DNA from 3 places in the Sphingomonas arabinosi genome. Region 3 is predicted to be linked to each of the others. Evidence: predicted binding sites of a transcription regulator. Region 3 holds the regulator's gene; each other region holds the start of a gene.
What was found. The regulator LexA, encoded in region 3, represses DNA repair genes until DNA is damaged. The targets are predictions, from matches to a motif close to GTTCCNCNCTTGTTCT.

Region 1 (6,836 bases), on a different contig from region 3:
CAAGATGGACGAGATGAAGGGCGGTACCTTCACGATCTCGAACGGCGGCGTGTTCGGCTCGCTGATGTCGACCCCGATCATCAACCCGCCGCAGTCCGCCGTGCTGGGCCTACACCGCATCGAGGAGCGCCCGGTCGTCGTCAACGGCCAGATCGTCATCCGCCCGATGATGTACTTGGCACTCAGCTACGATCACCGCCTGATCGACGGCCGCGAAGCCGTGACGTTCCTGGTGGCGCTTAAAAATGCTATCGAGGATCCGACGCGGATTCTTATCGACCTGTGAGGTAGCAATGGACTGGCGCGACCACATTCACTCGGACCCCGGCATCATGGGCGGCAAGCCTGTTTTTCGGGGTACGCGCTATACCGTGGAACGCGTCCTGAAGCTGGTCGGCGCGGGTTGGTCCTATGACCAGATCGCGGAAGAATATCCGGGGGTGCTTTCCGAGCACCTCCGCGCCGCCGCCCTGTTTGCCGCAGATCTCATGCACGACGAAAGCTATGTCGCGATCGGTCGGGCACGCGCGGCTTGAAGCTGATGTGCGATGCGAACATCGGTAGCCGCATCGCTCGCGTTCTGAGTACGGCCGGACACGATGTCGTACGTGCATCCGTTGTTTTGCCCGACGAGAAAGACGAAATCATTCTCGCGTATGCGGTCGCCGACGATCGCTTTCTCATTACGTGCGACCGCGATTTTGGCGAACTCGTCTTTCTGAAGCGAGCGCCCGCACCGCCCGGCATCATCTATGTCCGGTTCGAGCCGGACCACGTCGAACACATCCTTCCGCGGTTGTTGCCGCTCCTCGAATTCGAGGCGTGCAATGGCCATATGACTGTCATCGGGACGAAGCGTGACCGCGCTGTTCCCCTCCCAGCGAAGAGCAAAGACAATGGCTGACTACGACTATGACGTCCTCGTGATCGGTGCGGGCCCCGGCGGTTACGTCGCGGCGATCCGCGCCGCGCAGCTCGGCCTGCGCACCGCCTGTGCCGAGTCCCGCGAGACGCTCGGCGGCACCTGCCTCAACGTCGGCTGCATTCCGTCCAAGGCGTTGCTCCACGCGTCCGAGATCTACGAGGAGGCCAAGGGCGGCCACCTCACCAAGTTCGGCATCGATTTCCAGGGCGTCACCCTGAACCTCGACCAGATGCACGCCGAGAAGGCCAAGGCCGTCAAGGAACTGACCGGCGGCGTCGAATTCCTGTTCAAGAAGAACAAGGTAACCTGGCTCAAGGGCAAGGCCGCGTTCCAGGACGCGCACACCGTCGACGTGAACGGCCAGAAGGTCACCGCGAAGAACATCGTCATCGCCACCGGCTCCAGCGTCATGCCGCTCCCCGGCGTCGAGGTCGACCAGAAGACCGTCGTCGACAGCACCGGCGCTCTAGAGATCCCGAAGGTCCCCGAGCACATGGTCGTCATCGGCGGCGGCGTGATCGGCCTCGAGCTCGGCAGCGTCTGGCGTCGTCTCGGCGCCAAGGTCACGGTCGTCGAGTTCGTCGACCAGATCCTCCCCGGCTTTGACGGCGAAGTCCGCCGCGAGACTGCCAAGCTCTTCAAGAAGCAGGGTATGGAGCTGAAGCTCTCGACCAAGGTCACCGGCGTAACCGTCGCCGACGGCGTCGCGACCGTCACCGTCGAGCCCGCCGCCGGTGGCGCGTCCGAGACGCTGACAGCCGACGCGGTGCTCGTCTCGATCGGCCGTAAGGCCAACGTCGACGGCCTCAACCTCGAAGCCATCGGCCTCGAACTCAACAAGCGCGGCCAGATCGAAACCGACCACTCGTTCCGCACGAAGGTCGACGGCGTCTGGGCGATCGGCGACTGCATCCCCGGCCTGATGCTCGCGCACAAGGCCGAGGACGAGGGCGTCGCGGTGGCGGAAAACATCGCCGGCCAGACCGGCATCGTCAACGAGGACATCATCCCGAGCGTCGTCTACACGATGCCCGAGATCGCCGGCGTCGGCCTCACCGAAGAGGCTGCCAAGGAAAAGACCGCAGAATCGGGCGGCATCAAGGTCGGCAAGTTCCCGTTCGCCGCCAACAGCCGCGCCAAGACCAACCGCGACACCGACGGCTTCGTGAAGATCATCGCCGACGCCAAGACCGACCGCGTCCTCGGCGTCTGGATCGTCTCGAGCCTCGCCGGCACGCTGATCGCCGAAGCCGCCATCGCAATGGAATTCGGCGCGACCAGCGAAGACATCGCCTACACGTGCCACGCGCATCCAACGCATGCCGAGGCGATCAAGGAAGCGGCTATGGCGGTACAGGGCAAGCCGATTCATATCTAGTACGACCGCGCAAAGGCCGTAGCGCAAGCTACGGCCGAGCACCCAGCGGTCGGACCGGCCGGCGCGGCCAAAAGCCGCGTCCGACGACAGGGGCTTTGCCCCTGTCCGGCCAAGCCACGGTACGACCGCGCAAAGGCCGTAGCGCAGCTACGGCCGAGCAATCAGCGGTCGGACCGGCCGGCGCGGCCGAAAGCCGCGTCCGACGACGGGGGCTTTGCCCCTGTCCGGCCAAGCCACGGCTAAGCTGAATTTCTGGAGGGCGTCGGTGGTAATCCACCGGCGCCCTCTCTGCGTTTGCACGGCGAACGGCGAACGGCGAACGGCGAACGGCGAACGGCGAACGGCGAACGGCGCGGGTGCGGAGCGAGGGGTGAAGGGTGAAGGGTGAAGGGTGAAGGGTGAAGGGTGAAGGGTGAAGGGTGAAGGGTGAAGGGTGAAGGGTGAAGGGTGAAGGGTGAAGGGTGAAGGGTGAAGGGTGAGCGGTGAGCGGTGCGGCGGGGCGAAGGTAGGAAGCAGATGTAACCACAGTCAGCTTCAAGCCTCGCACCATTCCAAAACCCCACCCGGCGCCCCCATCCGTCATCCCGGCGAACGCCGGGACCCACGGTTACGGCGGACCCGGCGATCACGCGCCACCATTACCCGGTCCGCAACCATGGGTCCCGGCGTCCGCCGGGATGACGGGGGGAAGGGTGATCATGAGGGCGCGTGGTTTAAGGTGTAACGCGAACCGCAAGAGGATCATGATCCCCACCCGCCACCCCGGCGAACGCCGGGACCCACGGTTACGACGGACCCGGCGATACCGCGCCACCGTTACCCGGTCCGCAACCATGGGTCCCGGCGTCCGTCGGGATGACGGGGGAAGGACGATATGAGGGCGCGCAGTCAAAGGTGTAGGGCGACCTAGTGCCTGGTGCCCCGTGCCTCGTGCACTCCGCTCTGCTTAACCCCCTCACGCCCGAGCGGACCGACCAGCCCCGAGTACGGCTGCCGGATGCCAAGCCCAAGCGATCCTAGGAGGGGGAGGCCAAGAGAGACCACCGATCAGGTCCTCGCTAGCAGCCTCTCTCAAGGCCACCCATCCAACCAGAACCAAAAGCACCACCCCGGCGAAGGCCGGGGCCCAATTGGAAAGGCTGCAGTAACGGCGCGTAGCCCTACATCATCGCCGTTCCCCAATTGGGCCCCGGCCTCCGCCGGGGTGGTGCCAATCTGAAATGTATTGCCAGGAGGAAACCAGCCCAGAGCGTGCGACGACCAACGCGTTCCCTACAGCCATCGCGCCAACGAAACGGCCGCCGCCGCCCAGCACACCATCGTCAAACCTCAGGCGCACCATTCCGCTTCAGGCGGCAAGGGTGGTGCGTCACAACGCGCCGGTTCCGAGGCGGCCCCCGCACAGGGATTGGCCACAGACCCATCCTACCAAAAGCACCACCCCGGCGAAGGCCGGGGCCCAATTGGAAAGGCCGCAGTAACGGCGCGCCGCCCTACGTCATCGCCGTTTCCCAATTGGGCCCCGGCCTCCGCCGGAGTGGTGCCCCCATGACGTGTATCGCCGGGAGGATATCAGTCTAGGTCGTGCGACGAACGGCGCGTTGCACTACATCATCGCTCCAGCGAAACTGCCCCCCCCGGGCACACCAAAAATCAAACCTTAGGCGGACCATTCCGCGGCTTGCCGAACCCGGCGAACAGCGTCTCCAGTCCCGCCGTAACCGTGCCGATCACCTTGGCCATTTCAGGCGGCAACGGTGGCGCCTCCCCACGCGGCGGCTTCGGCGCAGCCCCGGCATAGGGATTGGCCGCAGGCTCGTCCGACGAAGGCTTCGCGCCAGCCTCAGGGGCTGCCGACGTCTCCGGCGTCACCGGCGGTTCAGGCGGGGCAGGGTGCCCAGCACGCCCGGCGGTCTTCGCATCCTGCTTCGTGATCGCAGCCGCAGCCATCATCAATCCAGCCGCGACCACCTGCCGCCCGGCCGGCGTCCCCAACTGCCGGGTGACCGCCGCAGCGATCCCCGCAAAAGGCGTCGCGCCATCATGCTTCCGGCCATGCTTGGCGCCATCATGCTTCCGGCCGTCATGCTTGCCGCCATGCTCATGCCCACACCCACCGCTGGCGGCCCGCTCAGCCTCGCGCTCGCGGCGCTTCCGCTCGTCCTTCTTTTTGCCCATGTCACGCTCCAGAACTGTATTGTCTATCCAATACACCATGTAAGTATCGCCGGCCCGCGCCACAATGCCCCCTTTCGTTCGGCACCCGCGTTACCCATCTCTGCAACCGACCTGACGGCGCCGCACAAGGCTTGCCGCACCCGAACAAATATGGAACACACCGCCTCATGCTGACCAAGATTTCCGTACGCGGCGCGCGCGAGCACAACCTCAAGGACGTCGACATCGACATCCCCCGCGACACGCTCACGGTGATCACCGGGCTCTCCGGGTCAGGCAAGTCCTCACTCGCGTTCGACACGATCTACGCCGAGGGCCAGCGCCGCTACGTCGAATCGCTCTCCGCCTATGCCCGCCAGTTCCTCGAACTGATGCAGAAGCCCGACGTCGACCACATCGAAGGCCTCTCGCCCGCGATCTCAATCGAGCAGAAGACGACCAGCCGCAACCCGCGCTCGACCGTCGCCACCGTCACGGAGATCTACGACTATATGCGCCTGCTCTGGGCGCGCGTCGGCATCCCGTACTCCCCCGCCACCGGCGAGCCCATTGCCGCGCAGACCGTGTCGCAGATGGTCGACCGCGTCATGGCGCTCCCCGAAGGCACGCGCCTGTACCTGCTCGCCCCCGTCGTCCGCGGCCGCAAGGGAGAGTACCGCAAGGAGCTCGCCGAGTGGCAGAAGGCCGGCTTCGCGCGCGTCCGCATCGACGGCGAGATTTACGACATCGACGAAGCCCCCGCGCTCGACAAGAAGTACAAGCACGACATCGAAGTCGTCGTCGACCGCTTGGTCGTCGGTGGCGAAATAGCCACGCGTCTGGCTGAGAGCTTCGAAACCGCGCTGAAACTCGCCGACGGCCTAGCCTATGTCGACCCCGCCGATCCGGTCGAGCCGCACACCCCCAAGTCGGAAATCCTCGGCAACAACGCCCCCGATGGTCGCATCGTCTTCTCAGAGAAATTCGCCTGCCCGGTCAGCGGCTTCACCATCTCCGAGATCGAGCCGCGCCTGTTCTCGTTCAACGCCCCGCAAGGCGCATGCCCGGCCTGCGACGGCCTCGGCGAGAAGCTGCTGTTCGACGAAGACCTCGTCGTCCCCAACCACATGCTCAGCATCAAGAAGGGCGCGGTCGTCCCCTGGGCGAAATCAAACCCGCCGTCGCCCTATTACATGCAGGTCCTCGGCAGCCTCGCGCGCGAATTCAAGTTCGACATCGAGACCCCCTGGTCCGACCTCCCGCCGGAGGTCCAGAGCACCATCCTGCACGGCTCGAAGGGCAAGCCCGTCACGCTCACCTTCATCGACGGCAAGAAGAAATACGACGTCTCGAAGCCGTTCGAGGGCGTCATCGGCAACCTCAACCGCCGCATGCTCCAGACCGACTCCGCCTGGATGCGCGAGGAACTCAGCAAGTACCAGTCCGCCGCCCCCTGCGAAGTCTGCGGCGGCGCGCGCCTGAAACCCGAAGCGCTCGCGGTCAAGATCGCGATGAAGGACATCTCCTACGCCACGCATCTCTCGGTGGTCGACGCGCTCCAGTTCTTCACCGACATGCCGCAGCATCTCGGCGACCAGCAGAACGCGATCGCCGAACGCATCCTCAAGGAGATCGTCGAGCGGCTGGGCTTCCTCAACAATGTCGGCCTGGACTACCTAAACCTCGACCGCACCTCCGGCACGCTAAGCGGCGGCGAAAGCCAGCGCATCCGCCTCGCGTCGCAGATCGGCAGCGGCCTGTCCGGCGTGCTCTACGTCCTCGACGAGCCCTCGATCGGCCTGCACCAGCGCGACAACGACATGCTCCTCAAGACGCTCCGCCGTCTGCGCGATCTCGGCAACACCGTGCTCGTCGTCGAGCATGACGAGGACGCGATCCGCACCGCCGACTACATCATCGACATGGGCCCCGGCGCCGGCGTCCGCGGCGGCCAGGTCGTCGCCCAAGGCACTCTCAAGCAGATCCTCAAGTCGAAGGGCAGCATCACCGCCGACTATCTCAACGGCACGCGCGAAGTCCCGGTCCCGACCACGCGCCGGAAGGGCAACGGCAAGAAGCTCACCGTCCACAACGCCGTCGCCAACAACCTGCGCGGCGTCACCGCCAGCCTGCCGCTCGGTACCTTCACCTGCATCACCGGCGTCTCCGGCTCGGGCAAGTCGAGCTTCACGATCGACACGCTCTACGCCGCCGCCGCGCGCGAGTTGAACGGCGCGCGCATCGTCCAGGGCAAGCACGACAAGATCACCGGCCTCCAGTATCTCGACAAGGTCATCGACATCGACCAGTCGCCGATCGGCCGCACCCCGCGCAGCAACCCTGCCACCTACACCGGCAGCTTCACGCAGATCCGCG
Region 2 (6,836 bases), on a different contig from region 3:
GCTCGCGACCTACGAGCGCACGATCCAGACCGCGTTCCAGGAAACCGCCGACGCGCTGGCCCGCCAGGGCACGATCGCCGAGCAGCTCAGGGCGAACCAGAACTTCTCGGAGGCGGCGCTGGACACCTACCGCCTGTCGGACGCGCGCTACCGCGGCGGGATCGACACCTTCCTCACCTCGCTCGATGCGCAGCGCTCGCTCTATACCGCGCAGCGCAATCTCGTCGCGACGCAGCTCGTCGGGGCCAGCAATCGCGTGGCCCTGTACCGGGTGCTGGGCGGCGATTCGACGCTCGAGGCTACGGCAGGCGGTCCGCGCCCAGTGACGATGAGCGGCGCACCAAGAGCGGAAACGGACTGAAGCGTCGCCCACCTCCGCTCCTGGTTCCCCCGCGCAGGCGGGGGCCCAGGACCAAGCAGCGCCACCGTCCGAAACTCCCGGCCTCCCGCCTTCGCAGGAAAACGGAAGTTCCCACCACCCCGGCGAAGGCCGGGGCCCAATTGGAAAGGTCGCCGTAACGAAGCACGGCGTTCGCTAATCCACGTTTCCCAATTGGGCCCCGGCCTCCGCCGGGGTGGTGGCTGAACGAGTGCCGCCCCCCCGCTCACCGCCAGCGTCCACAAAGACCCAGAAGCCCCCCGCTCCCGGGAACCAACCGCCACCCCCACCGTCTTTCCCGCATGGTACACCGCCCCCCGATCAAAGCCCTCGCCTTCGACGTGTTCGGCACCGTGGTCGACTGGCGCTCGGGGATCGCACGCGACGCGGCCCCGATCCTCGCCCGCCTCGGCCGCACCGATATCGACCCGCACGCGTTCGCCGACGGCTGGCGCAAACGCTATCAGCCTGCGCTGGAGGAGGTGCGCAGCGGACGGCGTCCGTTCGTGATCCTCGACACGCTCCACCGCGAGGCGCTCGAAGACCTGCTCCGCCATCACGACATCGACCCCGCAGCGCTCGACGAGGCGACGCTCACCGATCTTACGCACGCCTGGCACCGGCTCGACCCCTGGCCCGATTCCATCGAAGGTCTCACCCGCCTCAAGACCCGCTACCCGATCGTCACCTTGAGCAACGGCAACATCGCGCCGATGCTGGAGATGGCCCGCCGCGCCGGCCTCCCCTGGGACGCGATCCTCGGAGCCGAAGTCAGCCGCGTCTACAAGCCGCTCCCCGAAGCGTACCTCGCCACCGCGCGGATGCTGGCGATCGAACCGTCCGAGCTGTGCCTCGTCGCCGCGCACCATAGCGACCTTGCCGCCGCACGCGCTGCCGGCCTCCAGACCGCCTATGTCGATCGCCCGCTAGAATATGGTGGCCGCCCCGCGCCCGACGCGGATGCCGCTCAGGACTGGGAGTTCGGCGTCGACAGCCTGACGCGATTGGCCGACGAACTGTGCCGATGACCCGCCGACCTGCCGCGCGCACCGATGGTAACGCGCGGCCCCACCCCGTATCCACCGACCCCCTATTCGCCGACCCCGTATCGACCGCCCCCGTGTCCACCGACCCCGTATCGACCGACTGCGGACGTGTAATTCGACCCGGCGTGCGACCCGGCAGGAACTTGAGATGACGACACAGACGGCCGAGGCCGATTTCCTGACCGGCGGCGGCGAGATGGCCGCGATGATCCGCGCGCATGACTGGTCGGCCTCGCCGCTGGGGCCGATCGAGCACTGGCCGCAATCGCTTCGCTCGATCGTATCGCTGATGCTCGCGTCGGAATTCGCGATGTTCGCCGCCTGGGGGCCGGAGTTGGGCTTCCTTTACAACGATCACTATGCGCGCCTGCTGCACGACAAGCATCCGCATGCGCTGGGCCGACGGTTCAGCGACATCTGGGGCGACGTGTGGGCGGACATCAGCCCGCTGGTCGACAAGGCGCTCGCGGGGGAAGCCTCGTTCTTCGAGAACCTGCCTCTCGTCACCAATCGCAAGGGCTATGACGAGCAGGCGTGGTTCACCTTCTCCTACTCGCCGGTGCGGGACGAGAGCGGCGCGGTCGCAGGCATGTTCTGCTCGACCTACGAAAGCACCGAACGGGTCGTGGCGGAGCGCGCATTGCGCGACGAACGCGAGCGGATGGGCCAGATGTTCGCGCAGGCGCCGACCTTCATGGCGATGTTGCGCGGGCCCGAGCACCGGTTCGAACTGGCCAACCCCGGCTACAGCAAGCTCGTCGGCCACCGCGAGGTACTTGGCCGCACCGTCGCCGAGGCGTTGCCCGACGCGGTCGAACAAGGGTTTCTCGAATTGCTCGACCATGTCTACGCAACCGGAGAGCCGTTTACCGCGTCCGGCATGCTCTACGCGGTACAGGCCGCGCCGGGCGGTTCGGTCGATGATCGCTATCTAGATTTCGTCTACCAGCCGATCCGCGACGCGACCGGCGCGGTCGTCGGCATCTTCGTCGAGGGCGCGGACGTCACCGATCGCAAGATGCTCGAACGCGACCTGCAATCGCTCAACGCCGACCTCGAACAGCGCGTTCGCGATCGGACTCAGGAACTGGTCGAGGCGCAGGAGGCGCTCCGCCAGGCGCAGAAGATGGAGGCGGTCGGCCAGCTCACCGGCGGCATCGCGCACGATTTCAACAATTTGTTGCAAGGCATCACCGGCAGCCTGGAGATCGTCCAGCGCCGCGTCGCGCAGGGCCGCGTGGGCGAACTCGACCGCTTTATTTCAGGCGCTACGGCCGCCGCCAATCGCGCCGCGGCACTCACCCACCGGCTGCTCGCCTTCTCGCGCCGCCAGCCGCTCGATCCGCGCCCGGTGAAGGTCAATCCGCTGGTCGCATCGCTGGAGGACCTGATCCGTCGCACGACCGGCGAGCAGATCGAACTCGAGATGGTGCTCGGGACGGGGCTCTGGACGACGCTGTGCGATCCTAACCAGCTCGAGAATTCGCTGCTGAACCTCGCCATCAACGCACGCGACGCGATGCCGCACGGCGGCACGCTGACGATCGAGACCCGCAACGCACAACTCGACGACCATTTCGCCGCCAGCCAGCGCGATGTCCGGCCCGGCCATTACGTCTGCGTCTGCGTGTCCGACACCGGCACGGGCATGTCCGCCGATACCATCGCCAAGGCGTTCGAGCCGTTCTTCACGACCAAGCCGCTCGGCCAGGGTACCGGGCTCGGCCTGTCGATGGTCTACGGCTTCGCGCGCCAGTCCGAAGGCTATGCGAGGATCTATAGCGAGGTCGGCCAAGGCACGACGATCAAGCTGTATCTGCCGCGCCACTACGGCGTGGCGGAACGGGACGAGGCGCTTCCAGGCTTGACCCAGGAGCACGTCACCGACGCGGGCGAGATCGTGCTGGTGGTCGAGGACGACGTGGTGGTCCGGTCGCTGATCGTCGAGGTGCTGGGCGAACTCGGCTATCAGGCGGTCGAGGCGCATGACGGTCCCGCCGGGCTCGACAAGCTGCAGACGATGGACCGTATCGACCTGCTCGTCACCGACATCGGCCTCCCCGGATTGAACGGGCGTCAAGTTGCGGATGCGGGGCGAGCACTCCGCCCCGACCTCCGCGTGCTGTTCATGACGGGCTACGCGGAAAACGCCGCGCTGGCATCGGGCTTCCTCGAACCGGGAATGTCGATGATCACCAAACCGTTCGCGATGGAAGCGCTCGCAACGCAGATCCGGACGATGATCGGGGGCTGAGGCAGAACACCCCCACCCAATCACCACCACCCCGGCGAAGGCCGGGGCCCAGTTGGAGAGGTCACAGTAATAACACGCCGCGCTCGGTTAGCAACGTCCCCCAACTGGGCCCCGGCCTCCGCCGGGGTAATGCTCGGATGGTAAGTAGGAGATGGAGCCGCCCCATCCCGTTCCCCCGCGAAGGCGGGGGCCCAGGAATCAAGCAGGACGACGTTCGTGACTCCTGGGCCCCCGCCTCAGCGGGGGAGCTAGAAGCGACGGCACCTAACGAAAAATCGACCCCCCCTCGTACCCCCCCCACAAAGCAACATTTGCCACTTCCCGCCCTTAAATAATTTTTCGTTCCCCCTTCGCCCCCTTGCGCTTCGCGAACCCCGCAGAACTCCACGCGTCGCGAATATCCCGCTCGTCCAACCCGCACGTGAACGCGACGAACCGAGCCCCGAACCACCCCCACACCCCCTTGCGTCTCTTCGCGCTTTGGCACAATCTCTTGGGGTTGCGTTCGGGGGCGGACCCAATCGCTGGTAGAACAACCCTCGCATAGCCATATGCGATATGACCGTAAGCGCGCCTTCCACCGCCGCGATGGTCACTTTTTGTTCTCCCGTTAGGGGCCGTCCGATGGTAGCATGGCGACATGACGCCGATTCGAACGAATACAGAACACTAGGAGCGGTTTCGATGGATTTCAGAGACAGCAGCCGGGATAGCGACATGACCACAGACACGATCGAACAAACCACTGCCACGCCTGAAGCCGAGGCCCCCAAGGCGCCGCGCCAGGCGCAGGACAGCCACTCCGTGCGCGCACAGATCTACCCGGTCGAGGTCGATCACAGCCGCGACGCGCTCCTCACCGAATTCGGCAAGGACACGCTCAAGGATCGCTACCTCCTGCCCGGCGAGAGCTATCAGGACCTGTTCGTCCGCGTCGCCTCGGCCTATGCCGACGACGCCGGCCACGCCCAGCGCCTCTACGATGCGATCTCGAAGCTCTGGTTCATGCCAGCCACCCCCGTTCTCTCGAACGGCGGCACAGGTCGCGGCCTGCCGATCTCGTGCTACCTCAACTCGGTTCCCGACAGCCTCGGCGGCATCGTCGACACCTGGAACGAGAATGTCTGGCTCGCCTCGCGCGGCGGCGGCATCGGCACCTATTGGGGCAACGTCCGCGGCATCGGCGAGCCGGTCGGCCTCAACGGCAAGACCAGCGGCATCATCCCGTTCGTTCGCGTCATGGATTCGCTGACGCTAGCGATCAGCCAGGGCTCGCTGCGCCGCGGTTCGGCCGCCGTGTATCTTGACGTCTCGCATCCCGAGATCGAGGAATTCCTCGAAATCCGCAAACCCTCGGGCGATTTCAACCGCAAGGCACTGAACCTCCACCACGGCGTGCTGATCACCGACGACTTCATGGAAGCCGTGCGCAACGGCGACGAATGGCATCTCCGCTCGCCGAAGGATCAGGCGATCCGCGCCACCGTCGACGCGCGCTCGCTGTTCCAGAAGCTCGTCGAGACCCGCCTCCAGACCGGCGAGCCGTACATCGTCTTCGCCGATCACGTGAACAAGGCGATGCCGAAGCATCACCGCGAACTCGGCCTCAAGGTCTCGACCTCGAACCTGTGCTCCGAGATCACGCTGCCGACCGGCAAGGATCACCTCGGCAACGAGCGTACCGCGGTCTGCTGCCTGTCGTCGCTGAACCTCGAGACGTGGGATCAGTGGAAGGACGAGAAGGGCCTGATCGAGGACGTCATGCGCTTCCTCGACAACGTCCTGCAGGACTATATCGACCGCCACGAGCCCGGCATGGAACGCGCCGCCTACTCCGCCGGCCGCGAGCGGTCGGTCGGGCTCGGCGTGATGGGCTTCCACAGCTTCCTCCAGGCACGCGGCATCCCGTTCGAGGGCGCGATGGCGAAGTCGTGGAACCTGCGGATGTTCAAGCACATCAGCAGCCAGGCTAACGAAGCCTCGATGCAGCTCGCGATCGAGCGCGGCCCCTGCCCCGATGCCGCCGATGTCGGCGCGATGGAGCGTTTCAGCTGCAAGATGGCGATCGCACCGACCGCGTCGATCTCGATCATCTGCGGCGGCACGTCGGCGTGCATCGAGCCAATCCCGGCGAACATCTACACGCACAAGACGCTCTCGGGCAGCTTCTCGATCAAGAACCCGTACCTCGAAAAGATGCTGAGCGAGAAGTCGAAGAACTCGGACGCGGTCTGGAACTCGATCCTCGAGCAGGGCGGCTCGGTCCAGCATCTCGACTTCCTCTCGGTCGAGGAAAAGGACTGCTACAAGACGAGCTTCGAGATCGACCAGCGCTGGCTGCTCGAACTGGCGGCGGATCGCACCCCCTACATCGACCAGGCGCAGTCGCTGAACCTGTTCATCCCGGCCGACGTCGAAAAGTGGGACCTGCTCATGCTCCACTTCCGCGCGTGGGAGCTCGGCATCAAGTCGCTCTACTACCTCCGCTCGAAGTCGGTCCAGCGCGCCGGGTTCGCCGGCGGGGTCGAGGCCGACAACACCATCGACCTGCGCCAGATCGACGTCGAGTCGAAGGATTACGATGAGTGCCTTGCCTGCCAGTAAGGCGCCTCGGCTGCCACAGGTGCCCCCGGCCCGTGAAACACGGACCGGGGCGCGCCTGACGCAACGAACCCCGGCCCGTGCGAAGCGGACCGGGGTCCAGGCAGTCTCGGCGGCGCGTACGACACGCGCCGCTGGAGGATCAGGCTTCTTCTTCGAACGTCACCGCCACGTCGGCGTTGGCGGAAAGCCGGACCTTGCCGTCCTCGATATCCGCGACCAGCCCGAGCGAGATGAAGTGATGATGCCCTTCATGGCGGCCCTTGCCCTCGACGACCTGCGGGCCCGAGTCCTTCTTGGTCAGCTTGATGCGGTTGCCTTCGACCTTGTCGACGGTGCCGACATGGACGCCGTCCGCGCCGATGACTTCGGCATGTTCCTGGATCTGGGTTGCATCGACCATGGTCGTTCTCCTGTGGTGGGTTCCCCGATACGGGGCTCGGCATCTCAACGCACGTCATGCGAGTTCGCCGCATGACATATGGTTCAGCTATCATGTTCGTGGTCGCGGGCGTGCTCGGAATCGTCGGCACCGCGATGCTGCTCCGTCTGCGCA
Region 3 (6,836 bases):
GAATGGGTGGCGCGGCCGGTTCTGGGCGGTCCGACGATCGCAATTTTCTCGGCGAAGGTCGAGGCGATCGAGCCACTGGTGGCGCGGAAGCTGGTGCGGCTGACGGTATTGCCGGTGGGGAAGGGGGTGGAGACCGGCGGGCAGCCGGTCGCCTTGCCGTACCGCGTCCGCGTCAATCTGGCGGAAGCGGATGCGCCGAAGCTGCTGGGGACGGGGGCGGTCATCCAGTTGCGAGCACGGCTGATGCCACCGCCGCTCCCCGCGGTGCCGGGCGCCTACGACTTCGCGCGCGTCGCATGGTTCGGCGGGATCGGTGCGACCGGGCGTGGCTTCGCACCGGTGGTCGTGACAAGGCCGAGCGAATCGGGGGCCGGCATCCGCGTCGCGCTGTCGCACCATATTGTATCGCGGCTGGATGGCAGCGCGGGCGGAATCGCCGCAGCGCTTGCGACCGGCGACGTCGGCGCGATCAGCGAGGAGGATTCGGAGGCGATGCGTCGGGCGGGTCTCGCGCATTTGCTGTCGGTGAGCGGATTGCACATCACTGCGGCGGTGGCGGCGACAATGCTGATCGTGTTGCGTCTGCTGGCGCTCAGTCCGTGGCTGGCCTTGCACGCGCGACTGCCGGTGATTGCCGCGTTGGCGGGTGCGGCGGCAGCTATCGGCTATACGTTGCTGACTGGCAGCCAGGTTCCGACGATCCGGTCCTGCGTCGCGGCGCTGCTCGTGCTGGCGGCGCTGGCGATGGGGCGCGAGGCGATGACGTTGCGGCTCGTCGCGGCGGGGGCGGCGTGCGTCATGCTGGTGTTGCCCGAATCGGCGGCGGGGCCGAGCTTCCAACTGTCGTTCGCGGCGATCACCGCGATCATGGCGCTGCACGAACATCCGGTGATCCGCGCGTTCTTCGGGCCGCATGACGAGGGGCGAGGGCGCAAGCTGGCGCGGGGCGTCGCGTCGTTGTTGCTGACGGGGCTGCTGGTCGAATTCGCGCTGATGCCGATCGCGGTGTATCATTTCCACAAGGCCGGGCTGTACGGGGCGTTCGCCAACATCGTCGCGATTCCGTTGACGACATTCGTCGTGATGCCGTTGGAAGCGCTCGCGTTGCTGCTCGACGCCGGCGGCTTGGGCGCGCCGATCTGGTGGCTGGTGCAGCGCTCGCTCGATGTGCTTTTGTGGCTTGCACATATCGTCGCTGGCGCCCCCGGTTCGGTGCGGTCCTTGCCGGCGATGCCGACGGCGGCGTTTGCGCTGATGGTCGTTGGAGGGATTTGGATTGCATTGTGGCGGACGCGGTTGCGGCGATTGGGACTGCTGCCGCTGGTGGCCGGAGCGATCTGGGCGCTGACGACGCCGGCGCCTGACGTTCTCGTTACGGGTGACGGTCGCCATGTTGCGGTGCGGACGGCGGCGGGGTTGGCTATGCTGCGTGATCGGGCTGGGGACTATACGCGGGACATGCTCGCCGAGAATGGCGGGGTGGATGGCGAGCCGCTGTTGCTCGCGGATCAGCTCGACGCTCGATGTAGTCATGATCTATGCGTCACCGATATCGCCGCTCGGGGAAGGATGTGGCGGATCCTCGCGACCCGCAGCGCTTATATGGTGCCGATCGGCGAACTGATCGCCGCCTGTCGCAGCGCTGACGTCGTGGTCAGCGAACGCGGTCTGCCGAAACGTTGCGTGCCTCGGTGGCTGAAGCTGGATCGCCGCGTTCTGCGACGGACGGGCGGGGTCGCGCTGACCTTGAGGACGGGGACGGTCGTAACGATACTGAATGCGGGCGATCGCCATTCCTGGCGCGATCCGCCTGTTCTTGAGCGTGCCGCGCGCTCGTTCAGTTCGCGGCACGCTCGGCTCCGCGATGGAGCGGTTCAGTCGTAGCGGCGGAGGATGCCGGAGAGTTTGCCTTGGACGCGAACCTGCGCGGGGGCGTAGCGTTGGGGGTCGTAGGCGCGGTTGGCCGGGTCGAGGCGGACCATGGCGCCTTCGCGGCGGAAGTATTTCAGGGTGGCTTCGCTGTCTTCGATCAGCGCGACCACGATCTCGCCGTCTCGGGCGGTCTCGGTGCGGCGGATCAGCGCGTAGTCACCGTCGAGGATGCCGGCTTCGACCATCGAATCGCCGGAGACTTCGAGCGCGTAGTGTTCGCCGGTGCCGAGCAGCGCGGCGGGGACGGCTAGCATCGTGCTGCCTTCGAACGCCTCGATAGGGACGCCGGCGGCGATGCGGCCATGGAGGGGTATCTCGATGACGTCGTTGGCCGGTTGTGGCGTGGCGGCGGTGGGGGCCGCCTTGACGTTCGACGCCTTCGACGGCGCCTTTTTCTCCGCACGCTCCGGCATGCGCAGCACTTCGAGCGCGCGCGCGCGGTTCGGCAGGCGGCGGATGAAGTTGCGCTCCTCGAGCGCGCTGATCAGACGGTGGACGCCTGACTTCGACTTGAGGTCGAGCGCATCCTTCATCTCCTCGAACGACGGCGAGACGCCGGTTTCGTTGAGGCGATCGTTGATGAAGCAGACGAGTTCGTGCTGCTTGCGCGTGAGCATGGCGGTTCTCCGTCCGGAACAGACTGGGAACTTCTATGGAACATAATTAACGCCGTCAAGCGTCCGTATCACGCGATAACGAGGATTTCCGCCGATTCGCCTGTCCGTGCCACCGGCGCATTGCCGGCGCGGACGATCAGGCAGGTCGAGCGGGCGAGCGTGAGGAGCATCGAGCTGTCCTGGATCGTCGAGGCATAGGCCTTGCCGTCGCGCAGTTCGGCGCGGAGATAGTCGGTGCGGGCATTGTTGGCGGGGAGGTCTTCGCCGAGCAGCGCGTGGGTCGACTGGGGGAGCGGGTCGCGCGCACCGGCCATGTGCGCGACGACCGGCTTCACGAACAGCGTTGCGGTGACGAACGCGGATACCGGGTTGCCGGGGAGACCGAGCACCATCATCTCGCCGATCCGGCCAGCCATCATCGGCTTGCCGGGGCGCAGTGCGATCCGCCAGAAATCGATGGAGCCGCCGGCCGCCTCGATTGCGGGGCGGACCAGGTCGTGGTCGCCGACCGAGGCGCCGCCTGTGGTGACCAGCAGGTCGGCCTGGACGCTGGCAAAGGCCTCGCGCAGGACTTCGAGATTGTCGGGAAGGATGCCGAGGTCGACGATGTCCACGGGCATGTCGGCGAGCATTGCCGCCAACATGATGCCGTTTGATTCGGGCAGTGCGACGCCGTCGGTCGTCGAGCCGGGGGGGACGAGTTCGTCGCCGGTGGCGGCAACGGCGACGCGGACGCGGCGGTTGACGGTGAGGCTGCCGTGGCCGCCGGTCGCGGCGACGGCGATGCGCGCGGGGCTGAGGCGGTCGCCGGCGGCGATCAGGCGGGTGCCGGTCGAGAAGTCGAGGCCTTTGCGGCGGGTGTTGCGGCCGAATGTCGGCGGACCTTCGCCGGCTAGGATCAGCGTTGCGCCGTCCCGTTCGGCTTCTTCCTGGACCATGACGGTGTCGGCGCCGTCGGGCACCGCGGCGCCGGTGAAGATGCGGGTGGCCTGGCCAGGGGCGACTTTGCCGGTGAAGGGGCGGCCGGCGGCGCTTTCGCCGATGACTTTCCAGGGGCCGGGGAGGTCTTCGAAGCGGATCGCATAGCCGTCCATCGCCGAGAGGTCGGCGGCGGGCTGCGTGCGGCGGGCGAGGATGTCCTCTGCGGCCCAGCGGCCGGCGGCTTCGCGTAAAGCCACAGCCTCACTGCCGACGCGGGGGGCCATGGCGAAGAGGCGGGTCTGGGCTTCGGCGACGGGGACTAGGGTCATGCGTAAGACTCTGTTTTCGGGCGTTTCTGAAAAGTGAAGTATAGGAAGTATAGACGCTGGGAGCAGTTTGGCGGTTTGCGCCTTGGGGCGGTTTCGTATGGGGGAAGCGCAGGGTGCGTGGGTATGTTCCGTGCTTTGCCATGGGTCTGGTGTGTAGGACAGGTGTTGTTGGGTTAGCGGGTGTGGGGTGCGGGCCCGCTAGGGGCGTTGGTGGCTCGGCGAGCGAGCAGTCTGGCTCGATCGATATCATACGTTAGTTACCGCCTCCTTGTTCTCCCGCGAAGGCGGGAGTCCAGTCTGGGTCCCCGCCTTCGCGGGAGAACAAGTGTTGGGCGGACGTCGCTCGTTATTGCCTCGGCTTTCCCAACTGGGCCCCGGCCTTCGCCGGGGTGGTATTTTATTTGGGTGGGCGGCGCGCTTCTTCTGCGATGACGGATGTGGGTTGGTCCGTGATCGGGTCCTCTGGGTGCTCGGCCAGCGCGCGTTCATGGCGCGCGGGGCTTTGTTTGGAGGAAAGAGACACCAGATCAGCATGATGACACGCTATACGCCTCGGGCGAAAGACAGGATCGGGGCGGCGGTGGGTGCGGTGCTGCTGCCGGGGATGCTTGGTTATGCGCTGCTGTCGGGGCTGGTGGTGACGATGCCGGCGGCGGTTACCGATGCGTTGAAGGTGTTCGATGCTGCGCCGCCTCCGCCACCGCCGCCCGAGGAGAAGGTCAGGCCTCGGCCGTCGCCTAGCCGTAAGCCCGAGGGGGCTGCGTCGCCGCCTAATCTGAAGTCGAAGGCTACCGAGGTGGTGGCGCCGCCGCCGATCGTGCCGATCGTCGTGCCCCCGCCTGTCGTGGTGGCGGAGAAGGCTGGGGTGGGGGCGGAGGCGACTTCGGGGGCTTCGAACGTTCGCGGGCCGGGGACCGGGAGTGGCGGGATCGGTAATGGGACCGGGAGCGGGGGGTATGGCGATGGCGACGGCGGTGGGGGTGAGGAAACACCACCGGAGTGGCGCAGCGGGCGGTTGCGGGACTCGGATTATCCGCGCGAGGCCGCCGAGACGGGGATCCGGGGGCGGGTGTTCGTGCGGTATCTGGTTCAGACCAATGGGCGGGTGTCGCGGTGCCGGGTGACGCGGTCTAGCGGGAGCCGGGTGCTGGATGATCTCACGTGCCGGCTGATCGAGCAGCGGTTTCGGTATGACCCTTCGCTGGATGCGGCGGGGCGACCGGTGGAGTCTACCATCGTGGAGAGTCACGACTGGTCTATGGATGGGGATTGAGGGGCTTTAGCCGAGCGCGCTTTGCTTGGCTTGCCCTCACCCTTCGCCGCCTTCGGCGTCTCTCCCTCTCCCCTCTAGGGAGAGGGTTTTTTTACGCGGTCCAGTTGCCGGATTTGCCGCCGCTCTTTGCTCGGACGCGGATGTCTGAGAGGACCATTGTTTTGTCGATGGCCTTGGCCATGTCGTAAATCGTGAGGAGCGTGACCGTTGCGGCAGTGAGCGCTTCCATTTCGACGCCGGTCTTGCCTTCGGTCGAGGCGGTGGCGGTGGCGGTTACGCCGGTTTCGTCGACGACGAGGTCGATCTCGACCTTGGTCAGCGGGAGCGGGTGGCATAGCGGGATCAGGTCGCTGGTGCGCTTGGCGGCCATGATGCCGGCGACGCGCGCGACGGCCAGGACGTCGCCCTTTTTCGCGGTGCCGGCGCCGATCGCCGCGGCGGCCTCGGTGGACATGGTGATGCGGCCGGAGGCGACGGCTTCGCGCGCGGTGACCGCCTTGCCGCCGACGTCGACCATGCGAGCCGCGCCGGCTTCGTCGATGTGGGTGAGGCCGGTCATCCGACGAGAGCGCGCGTTGCGGCTTCGACGTCGTCCTGGCGCATGAGCGCTTCGCCGATCAGGAAGCAGCGGATGTCGTGCTCGGCCATCGCGTCGAGTTCCGCGCGGGTCGTGAGGCCGCTCTCGGCGACGAAGGTGCAGTCCTTGGGCGCTTTGCCGACGAGGTCGTAGGTGCGCTGGAAGTCGACGGTGAAGTCGCGCAGGTCGCGGTTGTTGACGCCGATCAGCCGCGACTTGAGCCGCAGCGCGCGCTCCATCTCGTGCGCGTCATGGACCTCGACCAGCACGTCCATCCCGCATTCGAGCGCGGAGGCCTCGATCTCGGCCATCTGGATGTCGTCGAGCGCGGCGACGATGATCAGGATGCAGTCGGCGCCGATCGCGCGTGCCTCGGTCGACTGCCACGGGTCGACCATGAAATCCTTCCGCAGGACCGGGATCGAGACTGCGTCTCGGGCGGCGGTCAGGTATGCGTCGGAGCCCTGGAACCACTTTTCGTCGGTCAGCACGGACAGGCACGCGGCGCCCCCGGCTTCATAGGCGCGGGCGTGGGCGACGGGGTCGAAGTCGGCTCGGATCAGGCCTTTCGAGGGGCTGGCCTTCTTGACCTCGGCGACCAGCGCGTAGCCGGTCTTGGCGTCCCCCTTTTTCGCATCGAGTGCGGCGCGGAAGCCGCGTGGTTTCGACATGCGGGCGATGCCGGCGTCGATATCGGCGAGCGACGTCGTGGCTTTACGCGCAGCGACTTCGGCGCGCTTGGTCTCGAGGATACGGTCGAGCATGGTCATGTCAGTAGGCGATCCAGCGGGCGAGCAGCGCGTCGGCGCTGCCGGTGTCGAGGGCGGCGGCGGCTTGCGCGGCGCCTTCGACGAGAGTGGGGACGGTGCCGGCGACCATCAAGGCGGCGGCGGCGTTGAGCAGGACGGCGTCGCGGTAGGGTCCCGCCTCGCCCTTGAGCAGGCGGCGGAGCGCGTCGGCGTTGTGCGCCGCGTCGCCGCCGCGGATGTCGGTGATGGCGTGGCGGGTGAGGCCGGCGTCTTCGGGCGTGATCCTGGGGGGAAGCGCGACGCTGCCGACCGAGGCGACGATGCTGGGCCCGGCGCCCGAGATTTCGTCGAGGCCCTCTTCGCCCGAGACGACGAGCGCGGCTTCGGTGCCGAGTTGCTCCAGCGCGTCGGCGTAGAGCGCGACGTAATCGGGGCGGG

Region 1: a site for LexA is predicted at 4,623-4,638, ahead of uvrA (excinuclease ABC subunit UvrA). Genes of this name have one in related genera too.
Region 2: a site for LexA is predicted at 4,270-4,285, ahead of U1708_RS02655 (ribonucleoside-diphosphate reductase subunit alpha). Genes of this name have one in related genera too.

What each region holds. Positions count from the first base shown of each region.
Region 1 is NZ_JAXOJN010000009.1:87,474-94,309, reverse strand. It holds gene odhB (2-oxoglutarate dehydrogenase complex dihydrolipoyllysine-residue succinyltransferase) at 1-286, shown strand, start outside; gene U1708_RS14965 (DUF433 domain-containing protein) at 294-536, shown strand; gene U1708_RS14960 (DUF5615 family PIN-like protein) at 542-904, shown strand; gene lpdA (dihydrolipoyl dehydrogenase) at 897-2,303, shown strand; gene U1708_RS14950 (hypothetical protein) at 3,957-4,481, opposite strand; gene uvrA (excinuclease ABC subunit UvrA) at 4,649-6,836, shown strand, end outside.
Region 2 is NZ_JAXOJN010000001.1:578,183-585,018, reverse strand. It holds gene U1708_RS02670 (efflux transporter outer membrane subunit) at 1-361, shown strand, start outside; gene U1708_RS02665 (haloacid dehalogenase type II) at 682-1,407, shown strand; gene U1708_RS02660 (hybrid sensor histidine kinase/response regulator) at 1,574-3,679, shown strand; gene U1708_RS02655 (ribonucleoside-diphosphate reductase subunit alpha) at 4,397-6,283, shown strand; gene U1708_RS02650 (DUF2171 domain-containing protein) at 6,423-6,683, opposite strand; gene U1708_RS02645 (hypothetical protein) at 6,755-6,836, shown strand, end outside.
Region 3 is NZ_JAXOJN010000002.1:539,574-546,409, reverse strand. It holds gene U1708_RS05350 (ComEC/Rec2 family competence protein) at 1-1,884, shown strand, start outside; gene lexA (transcriptional repressor LexA) at 1,875-2,549, opposite strand; gene U1708_RS05340 (molybdopterin molybdotransferase MoeA) at 2,618-3,799, opposite strand; gene U1708_RS05335 (energy transducer TonB) at 4,332-5,072, shown strand; gene moaC (cyclic pyranopterin monophosphate synthase MoaC) at 5,164-5,631, opposite strand; gene trpC (indole-3-glycerol phosphate synthase TrpC) at 5,628-6,419, opposite strand; gene trpD (anthranilate phosphoribosyltransferase) at 6,421-6,836, opposite strand, start outside.